2 linked regions of the Natranaerobius thermophilus JW/NM-WN-LF genome follow. The protein of the gene in region 2 binds, or shares a complex with, the protein of the main gene of each other region. Links are inferred from orthologs where the notes say so. Each region holds a gene or a part of one and is shown on either strand. Other genes may lie near its edges.

Region 1 (2,800 bases), 1.9 Mb from region 2 along the record:
TTATAGTAATATTAATTATAGGGCTAGTTATGCCTATCTTAAATATGCTCTTAGTTCTGATAGGAATAATTGATCAACTCTTGAATTTAAGGGTTAAATTAGAAAAGCAGTAATTACACAGAAGGAGGTTATTAAGATGAAGGTTATTTTAAAACAAGATGTTAAAAAATTAGGAACAGCAGGAGAAGTTAAAGAGGTCAGTGATGGCTATGCTAGAAATTTTTTAATTCCAAGAGGTATAGCTGTTGAAGCAAGCAAAGGACATATGAAAGACTTAGAACTTCAACGCAAACAAGAGGAAGAAAGGCAGCAAAAATTAAAAGAAGAAGCTGAAGAGTTAAAACAAAAATTAGATAATGAAAAAGTTGTTATTTACCAGAAAACTGGAGATGAGGGAAAACTATTTGGTTCTGTAACCAATAAAGATGTAGCTGAAGAACTTAAAAGCAAAGGATACACTGTAGAAAAAAAGAAAATTGAAATGGAACCTATTAAGTCCTTAGGGACACATAAAGTACATGTTAAACTACACCCCGAAGTCACTGTAGATATAGATGTTCAGGTATCAGAAAAAAAGTAAAATAAATCAATACAGTATGGAACAAATTTTAGAAAGAAGGGATAGGAGTGGCTGGTATAACAGATCGAATTCCACCGCAAAATATAGAAGCTGAACAATCAGTTCTTGGTGCGATGTTACTTGATGGTGAAGCTATATCATCCGTGACGGAATTTCTCAGACCAGGTGATTTTTACAAAGAGGCTCATGAAAAGATATTTAGAGCGGTGGTTTCCCTGGCAGAAAACAATGAGCCAGTAGATTTAGTTACTCTTTCAGAACAGTTACGCAATGAGGGGCTGCTAGAAGAAGTTGGTGGTGCATCATATTTGGCTGACTTAGCTAATGCGGTGCCCACAGCAGCCCATGTTCATTATTATGCAAAAATAGTAGAAGAAAAATCTTTGCTCCGCCAACTAATCTCAGCATCAACAAAAATTGTTAGTATGAGTTATGAAGATCCCGATGAAGTTGATAAAATTCTTGACGAAGCAGAAAAACTTATTTTTGAAGTTAGTCAAAAGACTACTACTCAGGATTTCGTTCCAGTGAAAGAAATTTTAATGGAAACCTTTGATAACATTGAAAATTTATATCATAATCAAGGGAATGTTACAGGACTTCCTACTGGTTTTATTGATTTAGATCAAAGGTTGTCAGGGTTTCAACCTTCTGATTTAATCATTCTTGCGGCTAGGCCTTCCATGGGTAAAACAACTTTGGCCTTGAATATGGCTCAACATGTATCTATTAGAGAGTCCCGACCAGTGGCAATTTTTAGTTTAGAGATGAGTAAAGATCAACTGGTACAAAGAATGCTATGTGCCGAGGCTAATATCGACGCCCATCGTTTACGTACAGGTGATTTAACAAGTGAAGACTGGCCTAAACTAACCAAAGCTATTGGACCGATATCAGAGGCACCTATATTCATTGATGATACGGCTTCTATTTCTGTAATGGAAATGAGGGCTAAGGCCAGACGATTAAAGGCAGAGCATGGATTAGAGGCAATATTTATTGACTATCTGCAATTAATGCAGGGTCATCAGAACCCAGAAAACAGACAGCAAGAAATTTCACAAATTTCCAGATCATTGAAGTCTCTAGCTAAAGAATTAAATGTACCTGTCATAGCTCTTTCTCAGTTATCTAGAGCGGTTGAGCAAAGACAGGACAAGCGTCCAATGTTAAGTGATTTGCTTGAATCAGGTGGAATTGAAGCTAATGCTGACGTTGTATTATTTATTTACAGAGATGGTTATTATAATAGTGAAAGCGAAAAACCAAATATAGCAGAGGTAATAGTTGCCAAACAAAGAAACGGTCCTGTAGGAACTGTTGAATTATTTTTCAAAAATGACTTTAATAAGTTCTTAAATACTGAATATAGATATGATGAACAGGTAGAATGAATAATACAAGGGAATACTCCCTTGTATTATTTTGTTTATGGAAATTAACGGTTATATAATAGAGTTTATTTGGAGGAAGTCTCTCAATAGTATAGAGCTTAGTTCCCGAACGAATAAATTTTAAATAATAAAATGTTCGGAAATATATTGACACTAGTTATCACCTTTGGTAAACTAAAACCCGTTAAAAGTGAGATTTATTGTATAAAATTGATTTGATAGAGTTATTAATAGATTATACCAATAAAAGGTATGAGAGGTGGGGTAATTTAATGTCAAGTGTTATAGTGGTAGGAAGCCAATGGGGAGACGAAGGTAAAGGAAAGGTTACGGACTATCTAGCCGAAGATTCAGGTGTCATCGTTCGCTATCAAGGTGGCAATAATGCAGGACATACTGTTAGTATTGGAGATAAAGTTTATAAATTACATTTGATTCCCTCTGGGATTTTCCATGGTAACAAAACTTGTGTTCTAGGGAATGGTATGGTAATAGACCCCAAAAGCCTGATTGAGGAACTAGAATACTTGAAAAATCATGGTATTACTTCCTTTGAATTGATTATTAGTGACCGGGCTCATGTGATAATGCCATATCATAAAGTCATCGATGAAATGGAGGAACAGGAAAAAGGAGATAAGAAAATTGGTACTACTGGTAAAGGAATTGGCCCATGCTATATGGATAAAGCTTCAAGAGTAGGAGTGAGAATGGGCGACCTAGTTGATGAAGAAGAATTAGAGGACAAAGTGCGCTGGGCCGTTGAGAAAAAAAATGAGCTACTAAAGGATGTATATGGAGCGGACGGTTTTGACTCAGAATCTGT
Region 2 (5,265 bases):
ATTTAAGCTGGTAATTTAACAAATATTACAACATAAATTTAATCATCGCCAAAAATAAAGTCGACTATACTATCTTTTATACTCTCAAATGTGTTGGATATTGCATCACTAATTGTTCTAGCAATTCTACCAAAAAAACCAAGTTCTTCTACTTCATCTTGAGCAATTCCGGGGATAGAAGCTATTTCTTTTCCGTCTTCAATGACTAATAACTCACCTAAATATTCACCTTTTTGGATTGGGGCTCTAAGTTCTTCATCTTTTGGTTGAAATACAAATTCAAGTTCTTGATCATTGTCAAACTTGGTAGTTACATTTGCTTCAGTTTCTGATATTGCCATTGTTTGGCGTTCTGAGCCATCTTTAACATCTACTTGTTCCAATTCGTCACCTTCATCAAATAACTTTATTTTTTGATACTCCGAGAATCCGTGATCAAAAAGTTGGCGAGTAATATTAAATCTTTCAGTTTGTTCTTCAGCACCTAAAACAACTGCAATTAGTCTCATATCGTCGCGTTGGGCAGTACCCACAAAGTTATAACCTGCTTCTTCGATTTGACCAGTTTTCAAACCATCCGTTCCTTCATAGGAATATCTTGTGGTTTGGGGGTGGTCAGGTAACATTAAATTTCTATTATATTGGGTGCTTTCAATATTGAATTGAAATCCAGTTATACTTTCTAATTCTAAAATTTTAGGCGTTTCATTAACGGCATACTGGGATAGTCGAGCTACATCACGAGCGTTCATATACTGCCCATCAGAAGCTAAACCATGAGGGTCTTTAAAATTAGTGTTTTCTAATCCTATTTCTTCTGCCTTTTCATTCATGCGATTGACAAAATTATTTACTGAACCTTCCATATGTTCTGCTAGAGCAACACAACCGTCATTAGCAGAAACTACAGCGATTCCAGTCAGGAGATCTTCAATGGTAACTTCTTGATTTTCTCTGAGAAACATCTGACTGCCGCCCGTTTGATTGGCCTTGGCACTAACTCTGGTTGTTTCTTCAAGTTCTAGCTCACCTTCATTTAGAGCTTCTAAACCAATTACAAGAGTCATTACTTTGGTCAAACTAGCTGGTGGCCAACTTTTCTCGGCATTATTTTCGTAAATGGTTCTCCCTGTTTCAGCTTCGATTAATATAACTGATTCTGCATCAAAGTCAAATTCTTCGGCTGAAACTGATGGTGATAACAGGGGATTAACAATCATTAAAAATAATAAGGGTATAATAATGTAGATATTGTTAAACTTCACTGGCTTTTCCTCCTTGTTTTTGCGTAATAATATTGTTGGCCTTAGTTTTTCCTCTTATACAAGGTGCTGTTACATTTCACTATTAATAAATGTAAACTTTCGATTGAAATTGGTATTTCCAGTTATCAACACTCAACTTTTGAAACAGTTTTATACAAAATACCTTAGTGATTAAGCAGGAAAATCCTTGACCAAAATAGTATATCACATAGTACGACACAAATTTATTTTAGCTCTAATTATCTCATTTGGTCAAGACTTTAATTAAGGAGATTTTTAAATGGTAAGTTTTCGTGAAAAACTGGAAAAATTAGAAACAGAGACATTGTCACAAAAAGCCACATTTTCCCAAAACACACGTGGTAGATTGTCTCCGGAAACAGAATGTAAAGTTAGAACTGCATTCCAAAAAGATAGGGATAGAATTTTACACAGTAAAGCATTTAGAAGACTTAAGCATAAAACCCAAGTTTTTATTTCACCCGAAGGTGATCATTATAGAACCAGACTGACTCATACTTTAGAAGTTGCACAAATTGCTAGAACAGTAGCTAAAGCATTATTTTTAAACGAAGATTTGACAGAAGCGATAGCACTGGGACATGATTTAGGCCATACTCCTTTTGGTCATGCTGGTGAAATGGTGTTAAATGAATTGGTTAATGACGGGGGTTTTCAGCACAATAATCAAAGCTTACGAGTTGTGGATTTTTTAGAACGCCCCGGCGGGCTTAATCTTACTCAAGAGGTCCGAGACGGAATTAAAAATCATACTGGTGATATTACCCCTGTCAGTTTAGAAGGGCAAATAGTGAAAATATGTGATCGGATAGCTTATATTAATCATGATATTGATGATGCTCTGAGAGGAGAGATAATATCCCAAAAACAATTACCTGAAAGTTCGGGTAATGTATTAGGTAATACATCTAATTCACGTATCGACACTATGGTGTGTGACTTGATAGAAACCAGCTATAAAAATGGGGAAGTTTCAATGAGTACTCGAGTAAAAACTGCCATGGAAGAATTGAGGGAGTTTTTATTTCAAAATGTATATGTAGGTTCTAAGGCCAAAGAAGAAGAAAGTAAGGCGGAATATGTAATTAAGGCAGTTTATGATTATTTCTATAATGAGCCTGAAAAGTTGCCAAATGATGTGTATAGTATGATAGATCAAGTTGGTAGGGAAAGGTTAGTTTGTGATTATGTAGCGGGTATGACAGACAGGTATATTTTAGATCTTTATCGAGATATATTTTTACCGAAGCCATGGCGATTTAACAGAGAAGAATAAAAGTAGCCTTTATCGGAAATTATAGTGAATAATTAAAGGCGAATATATGTTTGGTATTTGCTAATCCTTAGAAGGAAATTTTAATTTTTTCGTCGAATATGTCTTACGTAAACCTAACTAAAGTATTAAAGGCATTATTAACTTAAAAAATTTGCTTAAATAGATTTTATTTTTTAGCAGGATTTTTTTTAATGTTAGAGAAATGAATATACTTGTCGTTTCATGATGATTTATGTAGAAGGTTATCTGAGGGGGATATCCATATGACAATCCGAATACCCCAGGAAATTATAGAACGAATTCAAGCTGAAGCCGACTTAGTAGAAATTGCATCAAGGTATGTGAACTTAAAAAAACAAGGTAAGTATTACTGGGGTCTATGTCCCTTTCATAGCGAAAAAACTCCGTCATTTCATATTTCACCTGAAAAGCAATTGTACTATTGTTTTGGTTGTCAAGCAGGAGGGAATGTTTTTAAATTTCTCGAATCTATTGAACAACTAAACTTTGTTGAGGTTTGTCAAAAGTTGGGTGAAGAACTAGGAATTGAGTTGCCAGCGGATTCCCAAGACAGTCAAGAGTTATCCCAGGAAATGCAGGAACGAGAAATTATTAAAAAAGCCAATAAATATGCAGCAAACTTTTTTAGATACGTACTAATGAATACCGAAACTGGGAAATCTGGGAGAAAATACTTGGCTGATAGAAAAATTGACAAGCAGACGATGGCGGACTTTTTTATTGGATACGCTCCCGATAACTGGACTGGTCTGAGTGATTTCTTAAAGAAAAAAGGTTTCACTGAGGAATTACTAGTTAAAGCTGGTCTAAGTAATCGTAGGAAATATCGTGAGGGGGTATACGACAGATTTAGAGGAAGGGTAATTTTTCCTATTTATAACCAAAGAGGCGAAGTGATCGGTTTCGGTGGAAGGCTATTAGAGGAGAGTGAAAAGCAACCTAAGTATTTAAATTCTCCTGAAACTCCTGTTTTTAATAAAAGATTAAGTTTATATGGTTTAAACTTAGCTTTTAAAACAATTCGAAAAGAAAATCATGCCTTGGTGATGGAAGGTTATACTGATGTGATCACTGCTCATCAATTTGGTGTGAATACGGCAGTAGCGTCTTTAGGAACTTCTTTAACTGAAGAACAAGCTAAACTAATTAGAAATAATGCTAGCAAGGCTTATATAGCCTTTGACGCAGATGCTGCAGGAGAGACTGCCACTCTCCGTGGATTAGAAATTTTGCAAAGTAAAGGCTTGGATGTCTTGATTTGTCAGCTTCCAGAGTCTTATGACCCTGATGAGTATTTAAAAAACTATGGACTAGAAAATTTTCAAAAGAAAATTTTAGACACGGCTTTGCCACTAACTGAATATCAAATAAGACAAGCTGCTAAAAACAAAAATTTGTCAACAATAGAAGGAAAAAAGCAATACGTAACAGAAATAATCCCTATAATTTCAAAAATCGATAATGCAGTGGAGCGCGAGGAATATCTGAATCAAGTATCAGAGCAGTTAGGAATTTCTCAAGAAGCACTCAATTCTGAACTCATGAAATATTTTAGAAAAAATTACAGAAATAAAAATTATCGCAAAATGGATAAAACTGGAGTAAACAGGAAGAATAAAAGAAAAAATAATGGAAGTGAAACTGTGAAATTTGCTGACAAAAGGACACCACGCGAAAAAGCAGAAGAAGGATTGGTGGCTCTAATGTTGCATTTTCCTGAATATACTGAAGAAGTGAATAAATTTTTGTACCCTGAAGATTTTTCTAGTGATACTTTAGCTCTTATTGTTCATAAACTGTATCAGTTGAAGAATCACGACATTGAACTAGATCTGTCGAATCTCACCCAGGAATTAAGAGATCACCCAGATGCAGAAAATATCATTACTAAACTTGGTATGAAGGATTTTCCGCAGCCAAAGGATATAGAAAAGTTTGTAAAGGACTGTGTATTTAGAATTAAGGAAAGCAGAATTAAGAGTCAAAGAGAAGAGCTACAAAAGGAGCTTTCTCAAATAAATCCTGATCATGAACCAGATAGATATAGAGAAATTCTGAGAAAGTTGCAAGATTGCTTGTATATAGAAAAAACAAAACAGTGGACCTTGGAGGAAGGGGGGTAAAATTATGGCAGAGAAAAATCAAAACCAAAAATTAGAACAAATTAAAGATGAACTGTTAAAAGTGGGAAAAGAACGAGGATTTCTCACCTATAAAGAAATTATGGATCAGTTGTCAGAATTCCAGCTTTCCAGCGACCAAATAGATGAATTTTATGAAGTACTGACTCAGGCCGGTATAGATGTGGTGGATGCTATTGGAGAGGTGGATCCAGATGACCCCACAAAAGCGGAGCTGGACTTATCACTTCCTGAAGGGGTAGAAGTAAGTGATCCGGTACGTATGTACTTAAAAGAGATCGGAAAAATCCCCCTTCTATCTCCCGACGACGAAATAGAACTTGCCAAGAAAATTGAAGAGGGAGATGAAGGAGCTAAAAGAAAATTGGCTGAAGCCAATTTACGCTTAGTGGTCAGTATTGCTAAAAAATACGTTGGTCGCGGGATGTTATTTCTGGACTTGATTCAAGAAGGTAATTTGGGACTGATAAAAGCAGTAGAAAAATTTGATTACCGAAAAGGTTACAAGTTTAGTACTTATGCTACATGGTGGATACGTCAA

The links. Proteins that work in one complex are often made in the same cells at the same time.
Region 1: the proteins of dnaG (region 2) and dnaB are in contact, whole or in part, in a crystal structure (PDB 2R6A), measured with the Geobacillus stearothermophilus proteins. The link is inferred for Natranaerobius thermophilus JW/NM-WN-LF from one-to-one orthologs. Residues at the interface, in WP_049624496.1 of Geobacillus stearothermophilus: Lys456, Leu457, Leu458, Pro459, Ala460, Asn463, Ala464, Leu467, Leu535, Leu536, Ile537, Ala538, Gln544, Glu545, Asp548, Tyr549, His552; in WP_033016901.1 of Geobacillus stearothermophilus: Ser13, Glu15, Ala16, Gln18, Glu91, Leu92, Asp94, Ala95, Val96, Pro97, Thr98, Ala99, Ala100, Asn101, Tyr104, Tyr105, Ile108.

Annotation. Positions count from the first base shown.
Region 1 is NC_010718.1:3,144,449-3,147,248, reverse strand. It holds dnaB (replicative DNA helicase), read left to right. Parts: upstream 1-627; coding sequence 628-1,974; downstream 1,975-2,800. Other genes in the region: NTHER_RS14695 (adenylosuccinate synthase), read left to right, coding at 2,247-2,800; rplI (50S ribosomal protein L9), read left to right, coding at 137-580; NTHER_RS14710 (YybS family protein), read left to right, coding at 1-113. UniProt on the Escherichia coli protein: The main replicative DNA helicase, it participates in initiation and elongation during chromosome replication. Travels ahead of the DNA replisome, separating dsDNA into templates for DNA synthesis.
Region 2 is NC_010718.1:1,283,664-1,288,928, forward strand. What follows is about bases 2,323-5,265. They hold dnaG (DNA primase), read left to right. Parts: upstream 2,323-2,825; coding sequence 2,826-4,706; downstream 4,707-5,265. Other genes in these bases: NTHER_RS06130 (deoxyguanosinetriphosphate triphosphohydrolase), read left to right, coding at 2,323-2,562; rpoD (RNA polymerase sigma factor RpoD), read left to right, coding at 4,711-5,265. In the rest of the region: NTHER_RS06125 (D-alanyl-D-alanine carboxypeptidase family protein), read right to left, coding at 39-1,265; more of NTHER_RS06130, read left to right, coding at 1,546-2,322. UniProt on the Escherichia coli protein: RNA polymerase that catalyzes the synthesis of short RNA molecules used as primers for DNA polymerase during DNA replication.